Regions from separate parts of the Cytobacillus sp. Hz8 genome, predicted to be linked through region 1. Evidence: riboswitches for the same ligand, from Rfam matches in the RefSeq annotation. Region 1 holds a riboswitch; each other region holds the start of a gene.

Region 1 (7,812 bases):
CCCATTCTGTCCGATGAAGCTAAAACTTTATAGGAGCTTTTAAAGAATAATATTTTACTTTGAGTAGTAAAAAGTTCAAAATGGGCTCCTTTTATCACACGAATCAGTGGATTTTTTGAATAAAGTGGCTTTACATGATGTGAAATAAAGCATGGTATTGAATAAAATGAGCGATTTTCGTTTGAACGAATAGTAGATAAGATTGCTTTACTTATCGTCAATTTTTTTCTTGTCTCTAGAAAATCACCTGCTCGAAGTGCCCTTCCTGAAAAACCGCCAAAACCCGCACGCAAATAGGTGGAACGGCTCTCCATTTCAAGCGGTAATTTGAAACCTCCACAAATGGCTAAATAGCAACGTATTCCTAAACAAGCAGATCCTATTTTCAAGGTGCTTCCTGCTTTCACAATATGAGGCTGCCACATGGGGACTTTTACCCCATCAATGGTTGGCTGAAAATCACCGCCACAAATGGCAATTAAGGAAAAGGAATCAAAATAGACCGTTGGACCAACTATCGTAGCTTCAATTACCGCTTCATTGCTCTCATTCCCAACTAATAGATTCGCTGCTCTCATGGCAAATGGATCCATAGCGCCATTCACGATGACTCCATATTTTTGATATCCTCTTCTCCCAGAATCTTGAATAGTGGAAAGGATTCCAGGCTTCTTAATGATAAGGCTCAACTTTTCACCTCCGTTAGCTTCAGATATTCCGCGTATGAAATGGATCTAAACCGAATCATATCACCCGATTTAATTAAAGTGGGGGGAGACTGATTTGGATTAAATAAATGTAATGGTGTCCTCCCTATCAACCGCCATCCGCCTGGTGAAGCAATTGGATAAATTCCAGTTTGTTTTCCGCCAATTCCTACAGTTCCGGCCGGAATATGAAGCCTCGGTGTTTCACATCTTGGAGCTGTTATCCTATCCGATAACCCCCCTAAATACGGAAAGCCCGGCGCAAATCCAATCATATAGGTTAGATAGTTTCCACTTGTATGGATTTCGATTACTTCTTCGGGGAGCAAATGATTAATTTTCGCAACGAACTCCAAGTCGGGCCCGAACTCACCACCATAGCAGACGGGAATATCAACGATTTGCGGTCGATTCCGAGACTTCATCTCAATAAGAGAAAGAGTTTTCTCTATTTGGTTTTTCATATATTCATAAGGAGAGAGGGACTTCTTTTTATCTTGAGATCTCTCTGCCTTTGCACAGTCATAAAAGATAGTTACACTCGTAAAACTTGGAACATGCTCAATCATGGCGGGTAAAGGGTTTTTCTCCAAAAACAATCCCAACTCTTGAACCTTTTGATGCGTTTCTATATCGATTATTTTACCAAACTCTACTACTATTGCTGAATCACCAAGGGGAGTTATCCTTTCAAAATTCAAGTTCATCACACCTTCATTCATTAAAAGCAGATAAATTTATATAAAAGCGCCCCAATGGATTGGAGCGCCTTCATGTTACCGTTCAAACTTATCTTATTTCGACCACTTTTTAAAGCCATCAATAAACAATATGCCATTGATACAGATAAAATCCCAGCATGTATACTTTTCGCCTTGCGCTTCCTTATTACCTTTATTCTCTCATAATAATTTCAGTATTTTCAAATTATTTATTGAAAAATATGTTTACTTTGTCTTTGTCTAGATAGCCCTATTTTTTATAAAATTTAATTCAATTGCTTTAAATATCTCCATGTTCCCCTTAAATATTGGCAGAATCAGTCAAAATAAAACACATACATGCTTCCTGCCTAATCGATAAAATCGAAAACTCTGACTAATTTGTTCAATAAAATTAATGGTCTCTGTGTACGATGTAATTCAAAAATTGCTTAAAAAATGATAGATTACGGGATACTTCTTGCAAGGCTTCTATGGCAAGACAGTATTCTTCCCACATTGCCTTTCTCGCTCCTTCCATTCCAAGAACCGACACAAAGGTAGAATTATCGTTTTCAGCATCTTTTCCAATTGGTTTACCTAAGGTCTTTTGTACACCCTCTACATCAAGCAAATCATCTTTTATTTGAAAGGCAATCCCTGCATGTTGAGCGTATTTTTTTATTGCCTTCATTTCAGATTCCTCTGCATGGGCAAGAATTGCAGGCACAATCAGAGAAGCTTCAAAAGCTTTTCCCGTTTTATAATAGCTCATCACTTTTAATTGTTCTAATGACAATGATTTTCCTTTTGCATCCAAATCCATTGCCTGTCCTCTACACATTTCTGCAGTCATTTGTGCAGAATATTGAATTAACTGAAGGATTGTTTTTGCATCAAAAGTCTTTAAATTGGTTTGCTCTATTATGGCTTTTTGAATTAGAAAAAGACCAGTTAATTCCGCGATGGCATTGTTATAGACTTTATGCAAAGTTGGACGTCCTCGCCGTATGGACGCATTATCCTGACTTGGCAAATCATCAAAAATAAGGGATGCCGTATGCATATATTCTAGTGATTGTAATAGTGGCATGATATCTGTACCTTTTAAACCAAATCCATGCACACCCATCACCCAGGTCAAGATTGGCCGAAGACGTTTTCCATCACCTTCAAGAGTATAGTTGGCAGCATCAATAATTTTGTCATTTATTAAAGAATCAGAATTCATTTTCTTGATTAGCAAGTTTTTATTAATTTGTGTACGAACATGTTTAATTGTATTTTGAAAGTTCTCCTGCTCTTTTTGTTCAATGTTTAATGAATCGATGATCAAGTCACGAAGAAGTTTATCAAAAAAATCTACATCCTTAGCTTTTTGAACAATTCTTTGAAGCTGTCCTTGAAATTTTAGATTATTGGTAGTGAAGATTTCCATTATCTCTTTGTATTTTTTTGTCCCCCATTTTTCCTTGAAACGCTTTTGACTATTGATTGCTCGATCTAAAATGACTTCTCTTGTTTTAGTATCTGAATGGTACACATCATGAATCAAATAAGAAATAACCGTCCAATACAATTCAAATGGATTGACTAAATCATTTCTTCTTTTATGATATTTCAGATAATAGGTATATGGGGTAACCGCTCCTTTTTCCAGATCTTCAAATATATCAGTGAAATCGTCGGCCAATTGATTGTAGATTCCATAATAAAAGGTACGCTCATCAAAACCAACATCCTCTGGTGCACTTATCACAGAACGAGCAATTAATCGAGAAAATGAAGATTTCAATATGATTGGGACATATAGTTCTTCGTTGGTGTAATTTGCATTTGAAAGGTCTTTATTACGATCCATTTCCTGAGAACGGAAAAAAACATAGGCCTGTTCAAAAAACTGCTCTTGAGCTTCTTTTGGCTGTTGAGACTTAATGTATTCAAAAGCCTGACGTAGCTCAGCATGAATAAATTGAATAAACTCTTTATTTTTTCCCGTCCATACTCCTAAATTCGGCACAGTCCCTGATATTAAGGTTGTCCGAATCATTTCCGTATATTGACTCTCCTCCTTTGAAGTTAGGATTTTGGCATCAAGGAGATCATCAATAAAGGGGTAGGTTAAGCCATAAGAATAGCCAAGCCTTATCGCTCTATCCAATTTCTTAGTCCGTTCTTGAGGAGAAATATGATTGTCCATCTCCTCCCATTGATGCATAAAAACCCCTGCAATAATTTTAATCAGTTTCCTTTCAGCATGAAGAGCATCCATTTCTTTTGGAAAATGCGTAGTGACCTTTCTTAATTTATTCATCACCCAAATCAGGGTTGATTCTATTCCTTCCCTCTCCGTAAACCGATACAGCCTCGCCAAGTTAAATGTTTCATTGCTATTCACTTGATTATTTAGTAAGTGGCTTTTTAAAGCATCGACTATACTCTGTATCCTTTCCTGTGTTTCCTTAGAGTGGAGGGCTTTCCCTAAATCCCTCATATAAATATAAGAAATGCTCCGATCTAAATACTGATCTAATTTTCCTTTTGAATCTAACCAACGTATATAATCCTGATAATCTGAATATCCTTTCTTCGATGAAAATAAAGAAATGAAGGGTGGATGAATATGGAACTTTCTCCATGATTGGATATCCTTTGTGAGCTTTGTGACATATGTCTTTTCTAACGCTTGTTTCTGAAGTAATTTAAAGTAATTGCTCGCTTTTTTCTCAGCCTTCCAATACCAGCTATCCGCTTTATTCTTTTTCGTCTCATTCATAGATTCAGGTACCTCTACTTTTTATTCTCTATATATGTTCATCATAACATTCAAACGAAGAGTATGACCTTAAAGAAAAAATCATTCATTTTTTTCTATTAGAATATTATTATAAATAGTATTGCTAGAAGTACTTTATTCCTGAAAAAATAAACAGCTTAATTATCAGTTGCAACTTGCTTATATGAAAATTGTTGTATTTAAACATAAAAAAGCTCCAATCATTTTTGATCGAAGTTTTTTATGCTTTTTTATTTCCATTGCTGTCCAATAGCCATGTAAGCAACAAATAAAAAGTAAAGATAAACACAGATTGTAAAATATTTCCCACCCAATTAAATGTATTATTTCTAAAATAATCAAAAATTATAAAATACCGCAAATATAATTAAACCTCTATAAACTAAATTCATATTAGACTCCATTAATCTATAAAATAATAAAATTTTTTCTATGATTTAATTAATAGTAAGACCCGTGATTTATAATTCTTTTTGATTTTCAAGCTGTGATATTTTGACTTCTGTAGGAATAGTAAATACTCTAGTTTTTTTCTCAGATACAGCTTCTATTGAATATTAAATATACATAATAAAGGAGCATTTCTTAAACTAATTTCATTTAAGAAATACCTAAAGAACTAATTTATGTAAATTTATGATTTATGAAACCATTCCTGTCTTCCCTCTTCTTCTTTAAAAAGAGAATAATATCTTCTTTTGTTAATCCAAGTCGCTTTGCTTCTTGAATTAGCTGTACCCACTCAACATCTAGGTCATCATTATGATTATTTGCTTTCAACACTTAATTCCTCCCAAAATACTGATTGTATTTCAGGCAACCCAGCCGTCATAGTATACCATTCGTACCTTAGACCTGTGATTTTGCGCCCCAATCTTTCAATTAGTTTGCCCTTTACTGAGCAATGAAATGAACTCTTTTAATTTATGGAACTAATTATAATTTTCGGTAGAAAAAAGCATTTCATTAATATAACAGAATTATCTAACTATATTTAAATTATATTGCAATTGACTCAATTCCAAAAGTATACAATTTTATGTCTACCATCAGATTATAATAAATAGCATAATAAAGGTATAATGAACCAAACATGTCGAAAAACAGAAATTAAACAAAATATACTTTTGAATTAAAATAATCCCCATTTGCGACATTTTTCAGCTAACTCCTTACTTGAACGTTGCCAGTCGAACTTTTTCATAATTCTCCCTGTTCTCTTTTTTATAGCAGCCAAGCTGACACAAAATTCTTGAGAAATCTCTACTTGTGTCTTTCCTTCCAATATCATAATTAAAAGTTCTTTATCTCCCTCACTAAGCAAGCTTTTCTTTTTCTCATAAACGAGCTTCCGTAGTCTCTCGCCAAATTTATGGGGCTCGTTTTCCATGGATCTTATCATGATTTCTGGTAATTGATTGAAATCATGTTTGTACACATATTCATAAGCCCCATTTAAAAAAGCTTCGTTAAAAATCTCATCATTTTGATCTACAGAACTAAGCATAATGACTTTCACATTTGGAAATTGAATAGCGATGTCTAAGGCTGCATCAAGTCCTGAACCACATGAATGACTTAACATAATATCCATAAGCACAATGTCAATCGGTTCTTTATGTAAAAAAGTAAAACACTCCTCAATGGTTGCTGCACAGAAAATTAGATTAATTTGCTTATACCCCGAAAAATAACGTTGTAACCCCATTCTCCAGTCAGGATCATCATCAACTATCATGACCTTAATATCCTCGTTCATTTCTCCAAATCCCATCTTTTTAACATAATTTGTATTGTTGTACCTTCTCCCAATTTGCTTTTTACGAATACTTTACCTTTATGTGCCTCTATAACCTTCTTAACATGATACATACCTAAACCAAAATTAGTCCCCATTTGATGTTTTGTTGAATAGAAGGGTTCAAACATATTTTGCAATTGTAACGGATTCATTCCCTTCCCCGTGTCACTAATAGCAAGAATGAACACTCTTCTCCTTAACTCTAGTTCAATCCGAATAACTCCTCCATCCTCCATTGCTTCCACCGCATTATTGCATATATTTACTAAGCATTCGATAAAACACTGTCGGTCGACAAACACCTGATAAGGAAAGTAATGTTTTTCCACTTTCATGTTTGGAACACTTTCTATCACTTCCACTACTTCATCAAGTATGTCTGATAAATCATGTTCCTGCGGATTAATTTTCAGCTTATCTGAAACTGCATGTGAAATTTTAGTCATCGTACCCATCATTTCATCATAGGTTTTAAGAAGTTGTCCGATCTCCTCTTCAACTTCCAAATAATGTTGAAGTTCTATGCTTTTTCTAATATTAAGAGCAACCAGCTTAATCTTGGCTATTGAATTCTTCAAAGAATGATGGATAACGGCTGTCCCTATATTAACAGTCTGTATTGACTTTCTCTTCACCCCTATGAAAGTTCCTCGCAAAAACAAAAGAAAAACAAAAAGAAAACTCCCAATACAGATGAAAGGAATCATTTTCAAAACCTGATCACTATAGGGATCAGGTGTAAAATGAAACACATTCAAGCAAATTAAAGGCACAAGAAATATGAGGGAAACAGAACTATGATACATTCTTTCTGATCGATCATTACTAAGAATAATCGGTCGAAGCGCTAAACATCCTGTTATTATCAAATAAATAGCTCCCCAAGATGCAATTGAAACCTCATCCAATTCATTACTCGATAAATCTGAGAAGAAAAATAGGGAAATCCATATAGGAAAGCTCAAAACGACCATTATCCATTTGTTATAAAGAAAATATCCATTGTAAAACAAGAAGAAGATGAGAATGCCATAATAGGGGAATATATTTATAATCAGATTTAAGATTCCTACTATTATAGTCCACACATGTACCATTTGATGGCTCCCATGGATAATGATAATTGGTAGAACTTCTTTTTCTAGAATAATCTGCAACCCAGTAAACCCACCACAAATTGAGATAAGTGTTGCCCATAACACCAATCGACTTTCTTTATTTTTCCTTCTTAAGTAAATCCCCAAAGTCGTAAGGATTATAAACATCGATAGAAACATAATATTCATTTAAATAGCTTGGCATCTCCTAACCTAATTGATTGATTCAATTAATTATCAGAACAGAATTATGTTTATATATTCTATATATTTCAATAATTTCCTTTTTTCAAGTTATTAGCTCTTTTTCTTTACCCTACCAATGTTTGTACGCTTTTAGCATGATTGTTACTGAATATAAGAATAAAAAATATAACTTTGTGCAATAACGAAATTCTTTAAACCTAAAAATATATTGCGAACTTTTGTATTCGATTTAATGGAATTGTTACGGTATATATGTAGTTAATCCTAAAATTAAGGTAACGATGGCAGGAATGTGTTAAAGTAAAAATCGAAATAAACTTTAAATCGCTATGCAAACTCATAAAGTGAAACTTCCATCAGTGGGGGTTTTCGACGCACAGGACGTGCTAGTGCAGACGTTGCGATTGACGTCGCGCTTTTAGTCTGCCATTCATCCCCCACTGATGGTTAGTCACGCAGAGCCTGATTGATTTTTCTAAGGGCTGAAGCCCAAAGAAAAATC
Region 2 (7,812 bases), on a different contig from region 1:
AGCAACTTCTTGTTGATTCATTACAAAACACTTCTTTCTAAAAACATTTCGTATTCCTAAATATTAACACATTAAAATATTATAATAAAATAAATCGAATTGTAGTGAACAAATAGTGAATGTTTTGATGGTGAGATAGATTGGAATATTTCGTTTCATTTTTGAGGATAATGATCAAAATATAGCCATTAAGTGATTTGAAGGAGAAGATGATATTGAATCAAGAGCAAATCGAGAATGTTTTTGAACATATGGGGTATGTTTATTTTCGTGAAAAATTTCCATTTAAGTTGTGGCTAAATGGGATATTAGATGAGGAGGATGAAGAATTTTTTCTCTCATTTTTAGATGTGTACAGGCTTGAGGATGATGATGCGTACTGCTTTGATGAATTTTTGTATCTCTTGAGAATTTATCAATATATTTGCAAGCATAATGATTTACCTGTTTTTTATTTTTGAAGGAAGTGGGAGTAACAGTAAAAAATCATAGATAAGGCTAAATGGAATTGCTGGGAAAAGACTAATACGCGATAAATGGCGGAATCGTGAAATAAAAGGGTGAAAATGTAAAAATTGAACGGAATCGCGTGAAAAAGGTAAAATGTGAACAACGAAGCGAAGTTGTGGAATAAAGGGTGAACACGCGAGTATCAGGGAGAAATCACGAATAAATAGATAAGAAAACTTACGCAATTTTTTATATAACAATACGCAAAGAATCAAAAAGAGACAGTCTAAAAAGTCTGCCTCTTCCAAATATCCTACAAATCCTTTACATATACTGCAGTTCCTGTTGCAATACACATCATCATGCCTTCGCGAAGGGTCTCAAAGTCTAAATCTACACCGATTACGGCATTTGCTCCTAGTCTGCTTGCCTTGTCTTGCATTTCTCGAAGGGCAATTTCTCGTCCTTCTGCTAATTTATTTTCATACGCACTGCTGCGACCGCCAATTATATCGGTTACACTTGCTAGGAAATCTCTGACAACATTGGCTCCCATAATAGCTTCTCCGGAAACTACACTAATATATCGTTCAATCTCCTTGCCTTGCAATGTAGAAGTGGTCGTAATAACCATAGAAAATCCTCCTCTATTTTTTGAATGATTAATCTACGAGTAGCGGAGAAAAAGGTTTCAATTCAAAAAGTTAGTCAATCTTATAAAGAAGAGAAAGGCTAACCATATCGAGAGGGTCAGCCTTCATTAGGAGATCATGCTACTCTTCGTTTATTCGATTTTTAAAAGCTTCTTGAGTGACGAGTAATTCTTCATCTTCTTGTGCTTCCGTGGTATGGCGTTCAACAAGAGTATTTTGGGGGAACTCACCTGGGTGACTTTTTTTCTTGTGATTCAGATGCTTACCGCGACCCATGTTCACACGCTCCTTTCACTTTTTTATTTTTTCAAAAAAGAAATTTTCTATGTATTCCTTTTTGGTTGAGGCAAATTACCACTTTTTGTTCAATTGAAGGGGGAATTTGGTCGAAATGCCAAAATAAAATGTAAAATAATGCTTCAATATTTATAGATTTTTGTCGAAATAAATAATAAGAAGTCTATTAATCATTGAAAACCTTTCAAATGATAGACTATTATAAAGTAATAGAGTGATAATTTCCTTAAACTTCAAAAGTAGAGATAGGTGACTATATATGGATAAAACTTCGATAATTGGTATTATTTTAGCTCTAATAGGAATTGGATATGGGATGTTTTTAAAAGGGGTTAGTCCAACTGTTGTTGTGACAAATCCAGCTGCGATTCTAATTATTATAGCGGGGACTGCCGCTGCCGTAACAATTGCTTTTCCAACGAATGAAATTAAAAAGGTGCCAAAACTATTTGCCATTGTCTTTAAAGAACAAAAATTAATTCCTACTACAGAACTAATTAAAATGTTTTCAGATTGGGCTCAGCTTGCAAGAAAGGAAGGCTTGCTTGCGTTAGAAGTGAAAACAAATGAAATTGAAGATGAGTTTTTAAAAAATGGCTTGTCCCTTGCCGTTGATGGCCAAAGTGCTGACTATATTCGGGATGTGTTGACAGAAGAAATAGATGCAATGGAAGAAAGACATCAATCGGGTGCCTTGATTTTTTCTCAAGCTGGAACTTATGCACCAACACTTGGAGTACTTGGAGCAGTTGTTGGGTTAATCGCTGCATTAGGAAATATGGCAGACACAGATACTTTAGGACATGCCATCAGCGCTGCGTTTATAGCAACATTACTCGGTATTTTCACTGGATATGTACTTTGGCATCCATTTGCTAATAAATTAAAAAGAAAATCAAAGCAGGAAGCAAAAATTAAACATATGATGATTGAAGGCATTTTGTCCATTCTTGAAGGAGAAGCTCCAAGGGTTATTGAGCAAAAACTTGCTTCTTACTTACCTGCAAATGAAAGGAAAAAATTCCTTGAAGAAGGTGAAGTGAAGAAGGATGAGTAGAAAGAAAAAGAAAAAGGACGACCATGATGAGCATTTAGGTGAAGATTGGCTGCTTCCATATGCCGACTTGCTTACGCTTCTTTTAGCCCTGTTTATCGTTTTGTTTGCCTCAAGTTCAGTTGATGCGCAAAAATTCCAGGAAATTTCTTCTGCTTTTAATCAGGTCTTTTCTTCGGGAACGGGAATTATGGATTTTCCAAGTCCAATGCCCCAAAAGAATTCTCAATCTCTTGATGAGTATCAGGATAAAGGAGAGAATGATAATAAGGAGGGCGACAAGAATAAGCAACAGCAATCGGAACAACAGTCTTTGAGCGAGGTTCAACGAAGAGTTAATAATTATATAGAAAAAAATCATCTGGAGAATAAACTGGCGACTTCATTATCCGGTGAAGGATTGTTAGTTTCAATTCGCAGCAATGTATTATTTGCATCAGGGAGCGCGGAAGTCAGGAAACAGGATATTAAGATGGCGAAGGAAATATCTGATCTTTTAGTTATGGATATTCCACGGAGTGTCATCATAAGCGGGCATACTGATAACATTCCCATTAGTAATTCAAAGTATGATTCAAACTGGGAACTCAGCGTCATGCGTGCCGTTAACTTCATGAAAATTGTTTTAGAAAATGATAAGCTTGATCCTCAATTGTTTAGTGCGAAGGGCTTTGGAGAATTTCAACCTATTGCTTCCAATAAAACAGCAAAGGGAAGAGCAAAGAATAGAAGGGTAGAAATTCTTATTTTACCAAAGGGTGCTAGCACAAATACTCAACAGTAAAACAGGTTATCTACATCCACTGTGTTCTTATACCATTATAGGATGGGACACTTTGGAGGATAGCCTGTTTTTTTATGATAAAACAAACAAGTCAAAATATTTTGTTAATCAAGAAATATTTGGTATTATTCTGAGGTCAATCTAAAGAGGAGGCATAAGATGAATCGAATAAAAAACTATGTAGCTCAATTTCATCCGATTGTCTGGGTATTGTTAATCGGAACGGTGTTAGCAAGAGGGGCTTCCTTTATGACGCTACCATTTCTATCCATCTACTTATCAAAGAATTTGCATTTGCATCCCATTGTCATTGGCTTAACAGTTGGGATGAGCCCATTAATGGCTACTATAGGGGGCTTTATTGGTGGGCATTTATCCGATCGTTTCGGAAGAAAACCGATTATGCTATCCGCTCTATTTGTCTGGGCATTCGTATTCTATGGTTTTATGATAGCGAAGGATCCCATCGTATTTATCCTATTAAATGCTTTAAACGGACTCTGTAATTCATTCTTTGAGCCAACATCCCAAGCTCTGATGGCGGATTTAACAGAGACAAAAAAACGTATGAAGGCCTATTCGATGCGATATACAGCTATTAATATTGGTGCATCTGTAGGTCCGTTATTAGGTGCATACCTAGCCTCAACCTCGGCAAAATCAACATTTCTCATTACCGGAACGATGTATCTTATCTATGCCATTGTCCTTACGATTATTATGAAGCAGTTAAAAATCTCAAATCACAATCAAAGTAAGCATCAAGTGCGCATAGCCGATGCCTTTTTGATTATTCGAAAGGATAAAGCTCTTCGCTATTTAATATTAGGTGTCATATTAATCAATGCGGGCTATGCCCAAATAGAATCAACATTGCCACAGTATTTAGGAAGCAGCATTCAAAACGGAGTATTTATTTATTCCGCATTGTTATCCATAAATGCCGTAACGGTTGTTGTTCTGCAAATGCCAATCAGTCATTTAGCTGAAAAATTTCGACCTATGCAGGTGATGATGGCTGGAGCGATCTTGATGGCACTTGGATTATTCAGCTTTAGCTTTGTTTCAGGCTGGGTTACGGCGGTTGTAGCAATTCTGATTTTAACTTTAGGAGAGATTCTTGTATTCCCTTCTAATAGTCTTTTAATTGATCAATTAGCTGAAGAACAGTTAAGAGGAACCTATTTTGGGGCAGGACAATTTCGGAAAATTGGACATTTTCTTGGTCCTATTCTTGGAGGATATTTGTTGAGTCATACCGGTGGCTCGTTGCTATTTATTATCATTGCTATTATTACCTTTGGAAGTGTCCTCTTTTTCCATTATGGAAATCAGGAATATGTAAAAGTAATGGCTCCTGTGTATAAAGAAAATGCTTAAAAGAGGGTGATGGTTAATCATCCTCTTTTAAAATAAATAGAAAGCGTTTCCAAAAATTTCATTCAGTATTTTGATTTTTTTCATTTGGTTTACACATACGATCAAGCATAAATCCAGCAAATGCAATAAAACCGATCGGGACAACAAAATTTAAAACATGAAAAAACGTCATTCATATCCCTCCTACCAGAATAGATAAAAATTTCCAAATCAATTCTTGTTATTATTATATGCGAAACGTCACAGAATTGACAAATAATATTCACAAATTTGTCAAAATAAATATTGACAAATTAATCACGATATAATTCGACATTGTTTTATGTCGACTGCATAATGGTTAGAGGAAATAAATTCCTTAAATGTAGAGGATTGACGGGGAATGTTGGAAATAATCAATGAAAAGCAAAAGAAGGATGACAAGTAGTTACACATTTTTTATTTAAAACCGATTATGATTTAGGAATAGCACAAAAAATCTATACTTGAAGTCTCAGAAAAGGGCAAACTAATTGAAAAATTAGGACGCAAAGTCACAGGTCTAAGGTACATGACTTGAGATCATGGATGCTATGATGGCTGGATTATCTGAAATACGATAAGTATTTTTGGGGGAGAAGAGTGATGAATAAGAGTATTTCCACCGAAGAGTTGGATTTCGAGTGGGTAGAATTAATATTTGAGGCGAAAAAGCTTGGGATGAATAAAGATGAGATTCTTTCTTTTTTAAGAAAAAATAAAGAGGATGAAATGGTTTAAGACCAGTTGAGATGAATCTAAAAATAAATATTGTATTAGGGTTTTATATTTAAGTAAAATTTTGATATGGAATTCAAAAAGACCTGAATTGAACAGGTCTTTTCATTATTGATTTTTCATTCTCCATTTATTAAACTCCAGGTATTCACGAAATTGCTCTTTTGTAACCCCCGAATCCATGGCTTCCTTTACAATTCTTATCCATTCAGAATCCAATTCCTCTTCATCGGGCTTTTCATGAATTAATTGGTCAACTGGAACCTTAAGAACAGCAGCAATTTTTTCAAGGAACTGGATGGAAGGATTTGTTTGTAAGTTTCTTTCTAGAGAACTTAAATAGGATTTTGCAACTCCCGCTTGTTCAGCTAATTCGGTCATGGACATTTTCTTTTCAAGGCGGAGATTTTTCACACGTTCACCAATCATTTACGTTCACTCACCTTATTAATAATGTTAACTTAAATATAACAAATTTTGTTAAAATGTTTTATATTTAGAACAAGATATTAAAAATTTTATCATAATTGTAAACTCTTTTGTTTGAATAGTTATCAAAAGTTTGTGAATTTATTCTATTGGAATGATAAATATGTGATTTGATGGTGAATTCATGTCAAACCCTTCTTTACCAGGGGTTCTTTATGCAGAGTGACAATTTTTTTGATAATCTCCTCCATCAACGATAATATATATATGAGAGATGAACGAATAAGTCATTTTATTTAGATGGTAGGAAAGGCAGGAGTCAAAATGATTGTATTAAAATCTGATCGTGAAATAGAGAAAATGAAAGAGGCAGGAGAGCTATTAGCGGCATGTCATAGAGAAATAGCCAAATTGATAAAACCAGGAGTCACTACCTGGGAAATTGACCAATTTGTTGATCATTTTTTGGCTGAACACGGTGCTACACCAGAGCAAAAAGGCTATAATGGCTACAAGTATGCGACATGTGCAAGCGTTAATGATGAAATTTGTCATGGCTTTCCTCGAAAACAGTCATTAAAAGAAGGGGATATTGTTACTGTTGATATGGTCGTAAATTTGAATGGAGCCCTAGCTGATTCTGCTTGGTCTTATGCAGTTGGTGAGGTTTCAGAAGAAGCGAAAACTTTACTAGACGTAACAAAGAATGCTTTATATAAAGGAATTGAACAAGCGCAGGTTGGAAATCGTATTGGGGATATCGGACATGCGATTCAAACCTATGTAGAAGGCGAAGGGTTTTCGGTGGTACGTGATTTTATTGGACATGGAATTGGAGCGGTGATCCATGAAAAACCAGATGTGCCACATTATGGACTTCCGGGAAAAGGCCCAAGAATAAAAGAAGGAATGGTCTTTACGATTGAACCAATGGTCAATGTGGGAAGATATCAATCCAAAATGGATGATAACGGATGGACAGCAAGAACCATTGATGGAAAGAATTCTGCACAGTATGAACATACGATCGCGATTACCAAAGAAGGTCCGGTCATCCTAACGGAACAATAAAATGGCGACTTTTGGCTAACTGTATGAAGGATAAAATAGGTTTAGGAAGAAAATCAAAAGAATTTCCGCTATTTTGATTTTCTTTTATTGAATGAAGAGGAGTCACAAATGAGATTAATAACTATTGAAGAATATAATCCTAAGCTAATGCAGTTAGCACGACCCGTTTTTGATAAATATAGAAGGGTATTGCTTGCTGCGGGCAGGCAAATTCATCCGATTTATTTAGATCGATTGAAAGCGATGGATATCCGCTATTTATTCGTTGAAGATGCTGTCTCATATGGAATTACGATGGAAGAAATGGTGGATGTTCCAACATGGATGGATGCAATTGAGATAATTGAAGCCGCTTTTAAAAGTGTAGCAACGAAGGGGGAGCTGCCGTTACGGGAGCTCCATAGGCTTGTGGTTCACCTTGTAGATGAGGTGGGAAAGAGAAAAGCTTTGTTTTTAGTGCCTTCAAGCTCACTTGCGGAAGAACTTAGAATGTATGCGCATGCGGTCAATGTAGCCCTAATCTCATTAATGCTTGCAAAAAAAATGAATATTCATCAACTTCAATTAAAGGATCTGGCCTTCGGTGCATTGTTACATGATATTGGAAAATTATTAACAGATGTTGAGGAAGATCATCCGCGAGTTGGCTTTGAATTCCTGCGCAGAATTCGTGAAATTAATTTATTGTCTGCTCATGTCAGCTTTCAGCATCATGAGGCGGTTGATGGATCTGGAACGCCAAGAGGTCTAATAGGGGAACAAATTCATTTATTTGCGCAAATATGTGCGATAGCGAACATCTATGAAAATTCCATTTCAAAGGAAGGCCTCCCACCGCATGTTGCTATGGAATATATTATGACAAAAAGCGGCTCTATCTTTGCACCAGATCTGGTGCAGCATTTTATACAGGGGATTCCATTGTATATACCAGGGAC
Region 3 (7,812 bases), on a different contig from region 1:
GAGAAAACGTCCGGGAAATCTTTCACTTGTGGAGCTTGTTTCCTATGCTCGGGGAAAAAAACCAACCGTGGAGCTTATGGCGGATATTGCATCCATTGAGGATGCCATAAATGCTGAAAAGATAGGGTTTGATTGTGTGGGAACGACCCTTTTAGGGTATACAAAAGAATCAAGTGACCGTAAACTATATGATAATGACTTTGCCTTTTTAAAAGATGTTTTAAAAGAAGTGTCGATTCCAGTCATTGCTGAGGGCAATATCATCACCCCTGAAATGCTAAAAAGAGTCCTTGAAATAGGGGCACATGCGGCAGTCGTTGGAGGCGCGATTACACGTCCGCAGCAAATTACGGCTCGGTTTGCGGCACAAATTTCAGAATAAAAGAAGTTTGATCGTGTGAAACATATAGTGATGATAAGAAAAACTCCACTTAGATAGTGCGATGAACCGTATCATAATATATTGATAATACTAATGTTGACAGTCTCTTATACATCAAAATGGCAGTATGTTCTAAGGAATGCTTTGTGTTGGAACCGCTAAGCATTTCTTAGAACATTTATTTTAGGCTACTGGTCATAATGTAGCCAGAGATTGCAGTATTACACTGTTTTAAATTAAATTCACATCGTATTGTTTCAGCAAAGTCATTATTGCATCTTTGGGTGTAGTTTCAGTAATAATACCATGGAAATCTGCTATATTTGAAAAATTAAAAATTCCATATAGATTGAATCTCTCATTTGGCGCCATTAGGTACAATTCTTTGGATATACTCATAATTGCCTTTTTAGTACCTGAATCCTCGGAGACGCCAGTACTAACACTTCCGTCACTAAGATCTATTCCACTACAACCTAAAAATGTTTTATTGCAGCGATAAAGCTTAATTTGTTCATTGGCAACTGAACCTATATTTCCACCTACAAAAGGATTAAAATCTCCTCCAATAAAAATTACTTGCATCTTTAAATCTAAGTGAAGAAGTGATGATATTTCAACCATATTTGTTATAAGAGTAATATTTTTGGGATTTTGTATAAGCAGTTTTGTAAGGAAATAGGAAATACTTGATGAATCTAAAAAGATTGTATCCTTATCTTTAATTAGCTCATATGCTTTTTTAGCTATAGTTCCTTTTAAATCTGAAATATTTTCAACTCTTTTAAAGAAACTCTCTGCATTTGTAATCGTACGATTTATATTAATTGCCCCGCCATAAGTACGCTGTAATAAGTTGTTTCTCTCTAAAACGCGAAGATCTTTTCTGATCATACTTTCACTTACTTTAAATTGTTTACTTAAATCTTTTACTAATACTTTTCCGTCCTTTTTTAACCGCTCTAATATATGCTTGTGCCTTTCTTCAATAAACATAGGTTCCTCCAATTGATTCTCATTTAATTCCATTTTAGCAACAATAAGATAAAAATCAATTAAATTGTTGATTGAATAGGAGTAAATGATATAAAATGTGATTAAATGAGATAAAACGAAACAAAATAGGAATGTTTAAAAGTGGAGGACTGTTGGAATTATGAAAAAGGCAATATTTTTCGATATTGATGGAACTTTATTAGACTGTTTAAATGGAATCATAGATATTACACCAAGAGTAAAAAAGGCTATACGTGCATTGCAAGCGAATGGTGATTCTGTTTTTATTGCATCAGGCAGACCATATGCTTTTTTAAATGAGGCTATCCTTAATTTTGGATTTGATGGTCTTGTCCTTACTAATGGATCATATGTAAAAGTCAAAGAAAAATGCATATATAAGGAGCCCATGAAGAAAGATTTTGTCAAAGAGTTGGTATATAATTTTGATCAGCACAATATTCAGTATATTTTGCAGGGGGAAATTTATTCATATATAAAAAATGAATATAAAAAATTACATTCATTTTATGATTCATATCATATACCTAAAACATATTTAGAAGGTAATTTTAATCATGAGGAAATAGACATATATAAAATTGAAATGTTATGTTGTGATACAAAAGGATTAGAGTATTGTTCATCTTTAGGAAATGGTGAATACAATTATATGCATGATGTAGAGAAACGTCATTTTGAAATATATTCAAAAACAAACTCAAAAGCTACAGGAATATTAAAAGTGCTGGATTATTTGAATATTCCCTTAGAAAATAGTTATGCTTTTGGTGATGGAAAAAACGATATTGAGATGTTATCTACAGTAGGTTGTGGAATAGCAATGGGAAATGCGGATGATTATGTAAAAAATTATGCAAAAAAAATTACAGATACGGTGAAAAATGATGGAGTAGCTTTAGAAATAGAAAAGTTTATTTTATAATATAGATTCCTGGATATATCTGGTAAAACAGGTGTATCCAAATACTAATCTTTATAGAATTTATAATGGTAAAACAAATAAGAACCTATATGAAATTGCTCACCGAATGGTTAGAACTAGACGAAAGTAAAAATGAAAAAACTGCTCTTAAAATGGGTGCGGTGAAACGTACCACAAATAGTGGTAAAGTTGAGAATAGAAGTAACTTTAGATAAAGACGTATGAAAGCGGCCATTTAGTTTTTTGCTAAAAATAATGCGGGTATGTTTAATACTCCAGTTAGAACATTATTTTAAAAGAAAAAGGAGCTTTATCGGTTTGATAAAGCTCCAAATTTAATTTGGCCGAATTTAATTATGGGAGATAGGCTCAGAAGACAACAACATAGTTAGTCAAGGAAAAAAAGGCAAGTCTGATTTTTTAAATCGGTCTTGCCTTTATTACTGTATTTTTCGCTAACACTTCAAGAGATACAGTCTTCATCTTTTTAATCATTGTCATATTGAGAAATAAATGGTTTTGCTAGCTGGAAAGGGTGTATTTTATCTCCTAAATTAAAAAAGTCACAGAAGTTCATGATAAGAGGCTTCCGTTTTTCAGGATCAATATAATTTTTTTTCCTTCCAGTAAAATAGATTCGTCAATATGGGTTTTTATTATCTCTACTTCTATCACCTTGATCACACGAGGTTCATCAAATGAATGAAAGGATGTTCTTAACAATTGATTGCTTGATAAATATCTTCAATATTAAGTATGAACTATATTAGACATAGACAAATAAAATCCTTTATCCGAGTTAAAGTTCATATTAATTATCTAGTTACTTTTAATTTCAAATTTCATAATTTTATTAGCCCAATTGATTGCTTCGTTATAGTATCGAAGGAATTCGATTCCATCAACTTCTAATTCATTACATCTCTCACTAACATTTTGCCAATCGCCTATTTCAATATAAATACATAAATCTAGAGCATCTCTCATAGGATTAGTAACCCCTTTTAAGGCATCACAAATATTTTCATGAAGAGGTAAATCACTTAAAATCTTCTCAATTGGAATGCCCAGCAATGTATCGATTAAGGAAAACATACCTGTCATAAAATAGGAAGGGGCTTCTAATTTTTTATTTTTTTGAAAAGCAAAGTACTCACACATTTTTGCTCTTGTGAAGCTCAGGCTAATTAATTCATTCGATAGACCAATTTTTGCTTTTGATTGTTCTCTAAAAGCTAGTATATAGATCCATTTTTTTATTTCTATAAGTCCTAGAAGTACGATAGCTTGTCGAATGGAGTTAATTTTATGTTTTGGACGGAATGCCTGTGAATTAACTAACTTAAGAAGTTTGTACGATAATGATAAATTTTGTTCTATTAATTGGGTAATAAGATCGATATTTGGCTCGTCTTGTGATAAATGAGTTAGAATTTCAAAATAAGAATGAAAATAACTAGGTATATCATGTGTAGCCAATATGATGGGTTTTGAAAAAAAATAACCTTGGAAATAGTCGTAGCCTCTATTTTTCGCAGCAATAAATTCATACTCAGTTTCTATTTTTTCAGCGAGTAATTTAATATTTGATTTTAAACCTAGTTCTTCTATAGGTCGCCTCATTTCTTCTGTAGTTTGCATAAAATCAACCTTAATAATATCGGCAAATTGTATTATTTGATAGGAAAATGGATTGTTTTTATTCAAGATAAAATCATCAAGAGCAATTCGATATCCTAATTCCTTTAGTTCTTTACATATATCTAAAATCTCCTGATTGAACTCAACTGTCTCTAAAATTTCTACAACAATCTCATGTGGTCTGAAATAAGTTGGAAGTTTTAATTGAAGCAATTTCTCAGTAAAATTAATAAAACATGGCTTACTATTCATAAGTTCATCAATACCAATATTTAAAAAACTATTAATAATGACTTCTGTTGTGGCCTCATCGCCATTGATTTCGGGAAATGTATTTACTCGATTGCTCCGATACAGTAATTCATAAGCAAAAAGTTCTTGATTCTTTGTGAAAATCGGTTGTTTTGCCACAAAAACCTCCATTTTTATAACCTCCGATTAAATCTAGGTAAAAAAATATATAGTAAAATAGTTCTAATAAAAATTCAAGTTTGCAAGTATGCACTAATTGGTGCAAATCTTGTTTCATTTGGAACAATAAGTATACATCAGTGGTACTAGACGGTGGGTGAAAGTTATTAATCATATTAGACATATTCAACATTAAAGTTAATATTAGGAATAAATATATGATAATTATATCATTCTGCTAATGAGACTTTTGTCATGTGGAATAGATCCATTTACCTACATCCTAACAAATGAGGATTTCAATCAAATTCTAGTAAGCTTTTCAAAAAATCAACTAATATAATCAAAAAGTTACGATACAAACTCGACGAAAGTTGAGGACACAAAGCCATGTGCCTAAAGCAAATATTGCTATGGTTGACAGGTTATCGAATAGCTAAGTTTCTTAAAGGGCTATTCATATTTTTAGTGTCATAATTTATATCTTTGAACTTAGAGAATTGTCTAGCTCCAGCGCCTAGTGTCCTTCGCTCTCCGCCTTACGATAAATCAACATCGAATCGTCTTCGGCTCTTCGTGTTTCCTTATCTCAGATGGAGAACTCCAGGCCAACGCCGCTTAGCAAGGAGTTGGCGCTTTTCTTTAATGACTTGGAAATATTTAACGATATGATACTTTTACTCTTGATTATCCGATATCTTGAGGAGAAATAAAAAACATGAATCGGAGGGGAGATATATGTCGGATCAATTTGTGGATGATTCTATTTTAGAGATTTATATTTTTGAATCTTCGCAGATGCTAGAACAACTTGAAGAAGTGATTTTGAAGTGCGAAGAGGCAGGCGTATATTCAACAGAAATGATAAATGATATTTTTCGTATCATGCATACGATTAAGGGTTCATCCAGTATGATGTCGTTTAACAATATTGCATCACTAGCTCATGTACTTGAGGACTTATTTTCTCTTCTTCGTGAGGAAAAGATGAGAATCGAGGATCATACTCAGCTTACGGACCTCATGCTTGATGGAGTGGATTTTATAAAGGTTGAGATAGAGAAAGTAAAGCACTGTGACCCTGTAGACGGAGATTCTACACAGATAATAGAACAAGCAAATAATTTTTTGAAAAGTTTGAAATTAAGAAGTGCTTATCATGATCAATTAAGCGAACAGGATTCTACTCATGTCACTAATATTGATAAAGAACAAACTAGTAATTCTTCTGCATTAAAAGAGTATGTTGCTACAGTTCGCTTAGAGGATTGTGGGGGAATGGAAGATGTACGTGCATTCCAAATCATTCACCAATTAAAGGAAGAAATTCACGAACTGACATTTACACCAGAAGATTTGGAGACAAATTTTGATACTGTCGATTTGATTCGCCAAAATGGACTTCATCTTTTTATTCATACAGACAAGATATATGAGGAAATGGAAGAGTTGTTTAGTCAAGTTTCCTATGTACAGTCTCTTGAATTAAAGGAAATAGATAAAACTATAATGAGCCCTGTATCAGAGATGTCAGTAGGCGAATCCCCCCAAAAAAATAGTTCAATTAAGGGAAATGGTAGGAATGCAGCCTATCAGTCGAGTTTTTTAAGCGTTAATGTTTTGAAACTGGATGAACTTATGGATTTAGTAGGAGAGCTCGTCATTGCAGAATCGATGGTGACTCAAAATCCTGATCTAGTCGGTCTTGAACTAGAACAATTTACGAAAGCAGCAAGGCATTTAAAGAAGATTACAGATGAAATCCAAGATAAAGTAATGTCAATACGAATGGTACCATTAACGAATACTTTCCAAAAAATGAATCGCATCGTAAGAGATATGAGTAAAAAGCTTCAAAAGGAAGTGCAGTTAGAACTCATTGGTGAAGATACTGAGGTGGATAAAAATATTATTGAACACATCTCAGATCCGCTCATGCACATTGTTCGCAACTCGCTTGACCATGGGATTGAAAGTTGTAAAGAAAGAATGGAAAAAGGAAAACCGAAGTTAGGAACACTGACACTTAAGGCAAAAAATGCTGGAAATGAAGTGTTAATTTTTGTGAGAGATGATGGTCGGGGACTAAATAAAGAAAAACTCATCAATAGAGCAAAAGAGAATCATTTGCTTCATAAAAATGAAAGCGAAATGAGCGATCGGGAAATCTATAATCTTATCTTCTTACCGGGATTCTCTACAAAGGATCAAATCACTGAATTCAGTGGCCGTGGTGTTGGAATGGATGTCGTCACAAAAAACATTGGGACGGTAGGCGGTACTGTGACAATAGATAGCGAGATTGACAAAGGAACCACAATCATCATACGAATTCCCCTTACACTTGCTATTATTGACGGCATGAATATAAGAGTAGGAAAGTCACGTTATACTTTGCCAACAACAGCCATTAAAGAATCGTTCCGTCCAGCAAAAGGGGATATCATCACTGACCCTGAGGGAAATGAGATGATTATGGTTAGAGGACAATGCTATCCTATTCTTCGATTACATGAGTGCTACGGTATTCGAGGAGATGTAACGAACCTAGACGAAGGTGTTTTGATTATGGCAGAACAAGAAGGCAAGTATGTATGCCTTTTTGCAGATGAACTTCTTGGTCAACAGCAGGTCGTTGTTAAATCATTGCCAGATTATATAAAAAAAATAAGTCAGGTGAAAGGCATTACAGGATGCACCTTACTTGGTGATGGTAGCATTAGCCTTATCCTTGATATTTCAGGACTCATAAAGTGAAACTTCCATCAGTGGGGGTTTTCGACGCACAGGACGTCGCGCTTTTAGAGTCTGTCATCCATCCCCCACTGATGGTTAGACACGCAGAGCCTGATTGATTTTTCTAAGGGCTGAAGCCCAAAGAAAAATCTTATTTCACTTATCGCGCTCATAACGCCACGTCCTGTGGCTTCGCCTGACTAGGACCTCCTGTCCGTCGTCGGACCTTTACGGACAGTTGATCTCCCACTTATCTTCTTCGTATTCTCATAATCTTGAAGCGGGAGTCTTACTGTCCGTTAAGAGTGGGATAAAAGGTACTACTAGATAATTAACGAAGGGTGAGAAGAACATGTCAAATGTTTTACAACATGAAGAATATGAGGAAGACAATCAAGTAGATAAGTTTTTGACCTTTGTCTTGGAAAATGAATTTTATGGTATCGATATCAAACACGTTACCGAAATTATTGGAATCCAGCAAATTACCGAAGTTCCAGAGGTACCAGATTATATTCGTGGAATCATCAATCTAAGAGGGAAAATCATTCCAGTTATGGATGTTCGATTACGATTTAAAAAGGATTTTAGAGAATATAATGATCGAACTTGTATTATCGTTATCGATGTGAAGGAATTATCAATCGGCCTCATAGTTGACAGTGTTTCAGAGGTTTTGACGATTGCACCGGAGGAAATT
Region 4 (7,812 bases), on a different contig from region 1:
TCACTTGGGCAAAAGAACAGGGACTTGGTCTTGACTTCAACCCCACTCTTTTCTCCCATCCAAAATCAGAAGACGGTTTTACCCTCAGTCATCCGAATAAGGAAATCCGGGATTTCTGGATTGAGCATTGCAAACGTTCACGCAAAATCGGCGAATACTTTGGAAGAGAAACTGGCCAAACCTGTGTGACAAATGTCTGGATTCCAGATGGCTACAAGGATAATCCCGTTGATCGACTTGCTCCTAGAAAGAGATTAGAAGAATCTTTAGATGAAATTTTTAAAGAGGAAATCGATTCGGAGTACAACCTTGATGCCATCGAAAGTAAGGTATTTGGCATTGGTTCTGAAGCTTATGTGGTTGGTTCTCATGAATTTTACATGGGATATGGGCTTACTCGAGATAAGCTCATCTGCTTAGATGCCGGGCACTTCCATCCAACCGAAGTGGTATCCAATAAATTATCTGCTATTTCCTTATTTAGTAAAGGTATGCTTCTACATGTCAGTCGCCCGGTTCGCTGGGATAGTGACCATGTCGTGATTCTAGATGATGAGCTTCAGGAAATTGCAAAAGAACTTGTTGTTAATAATCTTTTAGATAAAACTCATATTGGTCTTGATTTCTTCGACGCGAGCATCAATCGTGTCGCTGCATGGGTAATCGGGGCACGCAATATGATTAAAGCATTGCTCAAGGCATACTTGGAGCCAATTGAGCAGCTGAAGGAGATTGAATTAAAAGGGGATTTCACAACACGACTTGCCCTTAGAGAGGAATTCAAAAGCTATCCATTTGGAGCCATTTGGGATTACTACTGCGCTTCCCTCGGAGTTCCGGTTCGGGAAGATTGGTTAGCTCAGGTAAGAAAATATGAAGAAGAAGTTTTGCGAAACAGAAACTAAGGGGTAATGAAAATGAGCGAAAAACGAGATATTCTAACAGCGCCATTCATTCAAGAAATGGCTAAAACAACCGCAAATCTTTACCGCTTGGGCTGGGATGAGCGCAACGGAGGAAATATTAGCTATCTATTAAAAGAGGAAGAGGTAACACCTTATCTTGATATTCATGAAGTAAAAAGAACCTTGCCAACCAAATTTGATGGATCTGCATTAGCAGGAAAATACTTTATTGTCACCGGTTCCGGAAAGTATTTTAAAAATGTGATCGATGCGCCATCTATTAATCTAGGTTTAATTCGCGTAACAGATGATGGTCAGTCAGTTGATGTTTTGTGGGGCTTTGAAGATGGGGGCACGCCAACGAGCGAGCTACCTTCTCATTTGATGGGACATATTGAACGTTTAAAGGTGGATCCGAACCATCGAATCATTATCCATTGTCACGCTAGCAATATTATTGGCATGACCTATACACATTCATTAGATGAGCGTATCTTTTCCAAAACCCTATGGCAAATGTCAACAGAATGCATCGTCGTTTTCCCGGAAGGCGTTGGTGTGGTTCCTTGGATGGTGCCAGGCACTGATGCGATTGGAGAGATAACGGCGAAAAAAATGCGGGATGTTCGCCTAGTAATCTGGCCACATCACGGAATCTTCGGAGCGGGAACCAGCATGGATGAAACCTTTGGCTTAATTGAAACCGCAGAAAAAGCGGCCCAAATTTATACGATTGTCTGTGCTCAAGGAGAGGTGAAGCAAACGATTACCGATCAACAATTACAGGACTTGGCAGATGCATTTGGAGTCGTTCCAAGAGAAGGAATTCTCGCAATTAGCAAAGTAACAAACTAACATTCCTTGGGGGGAGCAAAAGTGATTCGAAAAGCGAGCATTATGTTTGTCTACAAAGATTGCTATGAGGAATACAAAAAGCGTCATAATGAAATTTGGCCGGAAATGGTCACAGAGTTAAAGACCCACGGCGCGCACAATTATTCCATTTTCCTTGATGAAGAAACAGGCCGCCTATTTGCCTACTTAGAGGTAGAAGATGAAGAAAAATACGCCCAAATGGCTGATACTGATATTTGCAAAAAGTGGTGGGCTTATATGGAGCCCATTATGGAAACCAACCCGGACAATAGCCCTGTTTCGATTGATTTAAAAGATGTGTTTTATCTAGCTTAATTTCCTATCTATCCGCCCTATATAGTAGGGCGGGCAGAAAAGGTTAAATACAACAGTTATTAGACAAAAGATTGAAACCGCTTTCTGATAGTTTTATTCAGGATCACCATTATCATTATTAGGAGGATAAGAAATGGCTAAGTTTGGAAGTAAAAAAACTACTGGGTGGAAAGCTACAATTTCTGTCGCGATGGCAAACTATATCGAAGCAGGGTCGATCATTGCAGCTGCAAGTAGCTTAACGCTTTGGCAAACCTATCTTCATTTAGATAGTACCGCTATTGGATTGTTAAGTGCTTTAAGTGCAAATGCCTTTGGAGCTGCGATTGGAGCTTTATTTGGTGGTCATTTGTGTGATAAATATGGGCGGAAATTTATTTATGCTTATGATTTGCTTGCCTATATGGCTGGTGTCCTTTTAATCGCCCTATCTGTCAATTTCCCGATGCTCTTAATCGGTACGATTATCACTGGAATTTCAGTAGGAGCAGGTGTACCGGCTTCATGGACCTATATAGCGGAAGAGGCTCCTTCAGATAAGCGGGCAGCCCACGTCGGCACCGCACAATTAGCTTGGTCCATTGGTCCAATGATTACATTTATTCTCGCTGTTTTATTAGCACCACTAGGTTTATTAGGAAGCCGAATTATTTTTCTTCATTTATTAGTAATTGCATTCATTACCTGGTATATTCGTCAAGGTTTATCAGAATCTGCTATTTGGAAAGAAGGAAAAGAAAAGGAAGAAAGAGCAAGAAAAGCAGGAAAAGCATCCCAAGGTACGATCAAACAATTATTCAGCCTCAAACCGAATCGTGAAGCACTTTTCCTTTTAATCGGAATCTATCTTTTCTGGAATTTAACAGCTGGAGCCATGGGATATTTTATGCCTTATATTTATGAAAATGTCGGTGGTTTAACGAATACACAAGCAAATCTCTTACAAGCATTTTTATGGGGCTTAACCGTTTTAACCACCTACGTAGTCTTTATGAAACTTGCAGACAAATATAGCCGTCGTTTCCTATTCGGATTAGGAGCGGTCATGGGTGTTGCCGCTTGGTTAATCTTAACCTTCGCCGGAATGAATTGGTTCTCCCTATTCGCATTCGTCATCCTTTGGGGAAGCGCAGCCGGCTTTGGCGCTCAAGCATTCTATGGGCTATGGGCAAGCGAATTGTTCCCAACCAGATATCGCGCAGGCGCACAAGGTCTTATGTACTTCTTAGTCCGTTTCGGTATCGCCATTTGGTCATTCCTATTACCAACAGTCATGGACTCACTAGGATTTAAAGTTGCTGGTATTGTGATGATCACCTTCCTTGTCATTCATAGTATCATCGGAATTCTCTTAGCGCCAAATACAAAAGGCAAGACATTAAAAGAAATTGAAGAAGAGCGCTTTGGATCAAATGGTGAGCCCGAGAAAATGGTAGCCGGGGAGTAAGGATATGTCCTTTGAAATAAGGATGGGAAAGTAAGGGAGATCGTGCCCTTGCTTTCTTTTTGATTGGTCGTTTTTACGAGTAAAAAGGGCGATTGTAAATAAATTGGCTGTTTTCGCGAACAAAATCCACGATAATCAGGTTCATTCCCTTTTTTGACCAAATTTCAAAACAATTAAGTCCAATTCAAAAGCCCTCCGTAAAAAATTAAAATGAATTCAGTTCGAAAAAACAACAAGCTTTGCTAAAACAGCGTTTCATAAAGAATTGCACATCAAAAGTTGCACACGCTATCGAATCCCCCAAAACAAAAAAAGACAAAGACCGAAGCCAATGTCCTTTTTCATGATGACATCACTTGCCCGCCATTTACATGCAGTGTTTGCCCGGTGACGAATCGGGAATCATCTGAGGCGAGGTAAACGAAAGTGGGGGCTATTTCAAATGGCTGGCCTTGGCGATCCATGGGATTTCCAGCAAGGGTGACTTGGTCTGGAGAAAAGCTTGATGGAATAAGCGGGGTCCAAAATCGTCCAGGGGCAATCGCATTGACACGAATTCCATCCTTTACAAGATTATTGGCGAGAGCTCGCGTGAAGCCAACAATGGCGGCTTTAGTTGCAGTGTAATCAATCAACTGATCATTTCCGTAGAACGCGACGACCGAGGCTGTATTAATAATTGAGCTGCCGGCTTTGAGATAAGGGAGTGCGGCACGTGTGGTGTAAAAATGAGAGTAGATATTCACCTTGAAGGTATCATCAAACTGCTCATCACTTATGTCAAGCAGGCTTAGCTGGTGGAACTGGATACCTACATGATTACAGAGAATCTCAAGATGACCAAAGGTTTGCCCGGTTTTTTCAACGATATGAATACATTGTTCTTTTTCCCGTAAGTCACCAGGCAATAATAAGCATCTTTGCCCGAACTCTTCAATCCGATTTTTCGTTCGGTTGGCGTCCTCATGTTCATCTAAATAGGCAATTGCGACATCAGCGCCCTCCTTGGCAAAAGCAATCGCAGCGGCTGCTCCCATGCCACTATCCCCACCAGTTATGAGTGCAACCTTTCCGCGAAGCTTCTCTGTTCCCTGATAATGAGGATTTTCTATAATTGGTCTTGGAACCATCACCCCTTCGACACCAGGCTGACGCAGCTGTCTCTGCTCAGGAACAGTGATGGCAACATCTTCATATATCGTAATTTTTCCGTAATTCGGATGCATCGGGTACTCTTGATAATCTCGATCCTGCTGATTATTTTCATTCACTTCGGACATACGATCATCCTCCTCGTAAATTTCCTCTTGGTTACAGTATGTGAATATTCGAATAGGGTGCCTGGCACCTTAAATACTAAGTATGAATAAAGTAAGGTGATAAGGAGGTAAGAAGAATGCAGAATTACGAATATTATAGCCCTGAAGTTCATGCATTATTAATGAATTACTCGAATGAAAAGGTGGCGGTTTTATACAACTCCAATCCTCAGCCGTTTTTGCTCCCCACGATTGGAAAAAGGCCGCCGTTTTATTGTCACCCGAAATATGAACAATATTATCCGGTTATTTAAGTATGGGGTCACCACTCGCTTGGGTGGTGTTTTTTTATGAAATTTAACTCAAAAAATAAAAAGGAAGACCTAGCATTTATAGAAATGTGCATTTCATGCGGAGAGGGTATGCTCGCAGGATCTAAGAGAAAAAAGCGACAAGCATCATCCATTCTATTGGATTCCGCTTGCCGCTTTTTTCTTATGAGTTCACTGCTTCAGTGGAATTATCTGTTCCATTATCGATTGACGTTCCATCATCCGGAGTGGTTATCCCCGTTTCAGGTGTGGTTGTCCCTGTTTCAGGAGTAGTTGTTCCAGATTCCGGAGTCGTAGTCCCTGTATCTGGTGTTGTTCCTGTCTCAGGAGTTGTTGTTTCCGGAGTAGAAGCTTGTTTTGCAAGAAGCTTCACTCTTTCGATTTCATCTGCCGCCAATGTTTGAAGCTCTTTTGATTTTGCTGCTAGGGCATCAAACTCTGCAGTAGAAGATTTATATTTTTTCTTATAGCTGGAAAGCTGTTTATCAATAGCTTTTAGCTTGTTGATTTCTGCTTTCAGCTTACCTTTGTAGCTATTGTATTTGGAATTAGCAAGTGATTTGGATAAATCCTTTTCAGCTGTTCCTTCATCGTTCACTTGAAAATAGGTATTGATTGATTTGGTAATTTTCTGAATACTTGTTTCAGAAGTAATTAATCGTTTTTCTACTGATTTACCAACCTTTGATTGAATCTTAACCTTTTTCTTTTCTACTTGCTTGCTGCTTGCTTCGTTCTTCTTTTGGTCACCCGTAGTTTTGTGAGATTGCGTTACTTTCACCGGCTGTTTGCCATGGTCAACCGATTTGGCACTTGCAATAGAGGTTGTCCCCAAGATTAAAGATAGGGCAAAAGCACTTGATAAAATTTTGTAACCTTTTGTCGATTTCATTACCTTTCCTCCTTTTTGGTAACGGCAGCTGGCTGGCATAGGAAGTTCCCTTAGCCCCATAGCTTTGTGACACCAGATTTCCCTGATTGTACCTTTTAGACACTCATCATACTCTATCTTTTTTGTCGAGAAAAGGGATAAAAGACCCATAAATTTTAAGGAAAAATGACTATTAACTCACTTTTTCTATTGCCTAAACCTACCATAAAAAAACTCCCCACGAGTATTCCCTTTTATGATAAAATTATCTAAATATAGTAACGATCTTATCGTCAGAATATTCAATATTTCGGATGTGGATTATATGAAAGGTAAGAAATTGAATCAAGTAATGATTACAAGCTTTAATCGTATTTTAACTGATATTGAAAGAGTGAACTTCTCTGCCAACCATCCTGAACTGATCCATTTGAAAGAGAAAACAGAAGCGGCAGGAATTGATGGCATACATGAGCTGGGAGAGCGTGTCGTTTCGATTAATCAGAAAATAGAATCTCTCAATTGGATGAATAATCACCTGCGAATTTTAGCAGACTTCGCTCAAGCCTGTGCAAAGACCTTAAATGAAGATGTTCTGCTAAGGAAGGCCTATGAGCTTGTATCGCTCGTTATGCCCACTGATGCTTTTTACTTCGCGCTATATAATGAACAAGAACAACTCATCCATATTCCTTTCTTAGTCGATGAAGGGACTGAATACAGACCGAACCCTTTACAAGTTGATAATAGCAACATGACCTCAAGAGTAATCAAAAGCAGAAAAACCCTTCATACAACAACTCAAAAAGATTTAGGTCCCGATTATGCAGTGGTAGGTCGAGATGTCAGTAATACCTGTATTTTTGTCCCATTAATTATTGATGACCAGGTAAAGGGAGTCATCTCTGCTCAATGTCATGAGGAGTTCGCCTATCGGAAAGAGCATGAAGAACTGCTTCTCATTATTGGCAATCAAGTCTTAAGCTCCATTGAAACGGCAAGATTATATAAAAAAATATATGAAATGTCGTTAATGGATGAAATGACGGGACTAGGAAATTTCCGTGCATTTCATAAAGATTTTTCCATGGCTTTGCAACAAGACACACCGCTTGCCTTAATCATGATCGATTCAGATAATTTAAAAGAGATCAATGATCATTTTGGGCATGAAGCAGGAGACAACTATTTAATCGAGTTAGCTCAAGGAATGAAAAGTTTATGTGATGAGGATATTAAAGGCTATCGTTATGCTGGAGATGAATTTATGCTAATCGTGGCCAATTCTTCTCTAGAAAAAATTAATCACCTTATTAAGCAATTGGAAGAATATTTATGCAATCATGGAGTTTCTGTTTCTGGAAAAGAGATTAAAGTATCCTTTAGCGCTGGGGCGTCAAATTATCCTAAGGACGGAAGAACCGAAGAAGTGTTGAAAAGAAAGGCAGATAAGGCTCTGTATAGATCAAAAAGCCTAGGAAGAAATGTTCAGCTAGTTCTTTATGCCGAAAATGAATAGACGGATTGGAAAAAGTGATATTTGTAGAAAAATAGAGAAACAATAGTATATAATGAGAAAAAACGTATATTTATAACATCAAAGATTATAGGAGAGAAAAGTACTATAATTGGAGGAGAAAAGATGAAAAAAGGGATCGTTCTATTATTTTCTTTCTTGTTTCTATTTGGCATTTCATCTCATGCCTTTGCAGCAGAAAACAAGGATACTGAACAAGCACTCAAATTAATAGAAAAAACAAACGCAAATATTGATAAGGAAATCGACAAAACCGTGGAAAAAGCAAAC

The links. Region 1 has a riboswitch for cyclic di-GMP ahead of ACE38V_RS01460 (anti-repressor SinI family protein). Riboswitches for the same ligand answer to the same signal wherever they lie in the genome.
Region 2: it holds a riboswitch for cyclic di-GMP, as region 1 does, so the genes downstream of both, sinI (DNA-binding anti-repressor SinI) here and ACE38V_RS01460 (anti-repressor SinI family protein) in region 1, are expected to answer to the same signal.
Region 3: it holds a riboswitch for cyclic di-GMP, as region 1 does, so the genes downstream of both, ACE38V_RS06285 (chemotaxis protein CheW) here and ACE38V_RS01460 (anti-repressor SinI family protein) in region 1, are expected to answer to the same signal.
Region 4: it holds a riboswitch for cyclic di-GMP, as region 1 does, so the genes downstream of both, ACE38V_RS20325 (hypothetical protein) here and ACE38V_RS01460 (anti-repressor SinI family protein) in region 1, are expected to answer to the same signal.

The regions. Positions count from the first base shown of each region.
Region 1 covers NZ_JBHKFI010000001.1:281,604-289,415, reverse strand. The annotation lists gene ACE38V_RS01475 (5-oxoprolinase subunit C family protein) at 1-689, opposite strand, end outside; gene pxpB (5-oxoprolinase subunit PxpB) at 686-1,414, opposite strand; gene ACE38V_RS01465 (polyprenyl synthetase family protein) at 1,824-4,184, opposite strand; gene ACE38V_RS01460 (anti-repressor SinI family protein) at 4,830-4,988, opposite strand; cyclic di-GMP riboswitch class I at 5,018-5,107, opposite strand; gene ACE38V_RS01455 (response regulator transcription factor) at 5,338-5,964, opposite strand; gene ACE38V_RS01450 (sensor histidine kinase) at 5,961-6,641, opposite strand.
Region 2 covers NZ_JBHKFI010000013.1:100,171-107,982, reverse strand. The annotation lists gene ACE38V_RS15875 (MFS transporter) at 1-21, opposite strand, end outside; gene ACE38V_RS15870 (hypothetical protein) at 216-461, shown strand; gene ACE38V_RS15865 (YbjQ family protein) at 764-1,084, opposite strand; gene ACE38V_RS15860 (hypothetical protein) at 1,224-1,379, opposite strand; gene motA (flagellar motor stator protein MotA) at 1,660-2,457, shown strand; gene motB (flagellar motor protein MotB) at 2,450-3,238, shown strand; gene ACE38V_RS15845 (MDR family MFS transporter) at 3,398-4,618, shown strand; cyclic di-GMP riboswitch class I at 5,111-5,210, shown strand; gene sinI (DNA-binding anti-repressor SinI) at 5,243-5,377, shown strand; gene ACE38V_RS15835 (helix-turn-helix domain-containing protein) at 5,483-5,803, opposite strand; gene map (type I methionyl aminopeptidase) at 6,128-6,874, shown strand; gene ACE38V_RS15825 (HD-GYP domain-containing protein) at 6,983-7,812, shown strand, end outside.
Region 3 covers NZ_JBHKFI010000003.1:251,620-259,431, reverse strand. The annotation lists gene ACE38V_RS06305 (N-acetylmannosamine-6-phosphate 2-epimerase) at 1-382, shown strand, start outside; gene ACE38V_RS06300 (DeoR/GlpR family DNA-binding transcription regulator) at 614-1,378, opposite strand; gene ACE38V_RS06295 (HAD family hydrolase) at 1,539-2,324, shown strand; gene ACE38V_RS06290 (EAL and HDOD domain-containing protein) at 3,144-4,388, opposite strand; cyclic di-GMP riboswitch class I at 4,724-4,809, shown strand; gene ACE38V_RS06285 (chemotaxis protein CheW) at 5,115-7,133, shown strand; gene ACE38V_RS06280 (chemotaxis protein CheW) at 7,465-7,812, shown strand, end outside.
Region 4 covers NZ_JBHKFI010000023.1:8,135-15,946, forward strand. The annotation lists gene rhaA (L-rhamnose isomerase) at 1-905, shown strand, start outside; gene rhaD (rhamnulose-1-phosphate aldolase) at 918-1,760, shown strand; gene rhaM (L-rhamnose mutarotase) at 1,782-2,096, shown strand; gene ACE38V_RS20310 (MFS transporter) at 2,230-3,543, shown strand; gene ACE38V_RS20315 (SDR family oxidoreductase) at 3,885-4,823, opposite strand; gene ACE38V_RS20320 (hypothetical protein) at 4,940-5,116, shown strand; gene ACE38V_RS20325 (hypothetical protein) at 5,298-6,026, opposite strand; cyclic di-GMP riboswitch class I at 6,047-6,129, opposite strand; gene ACE38V_RS20330 (sensor domain-containing diguanylate cyclase) at 6,331-7,524, shown strand; gene ACE38V_RS20335 (hypothetical protein) at 7,648-7,812, shown strand, end outside.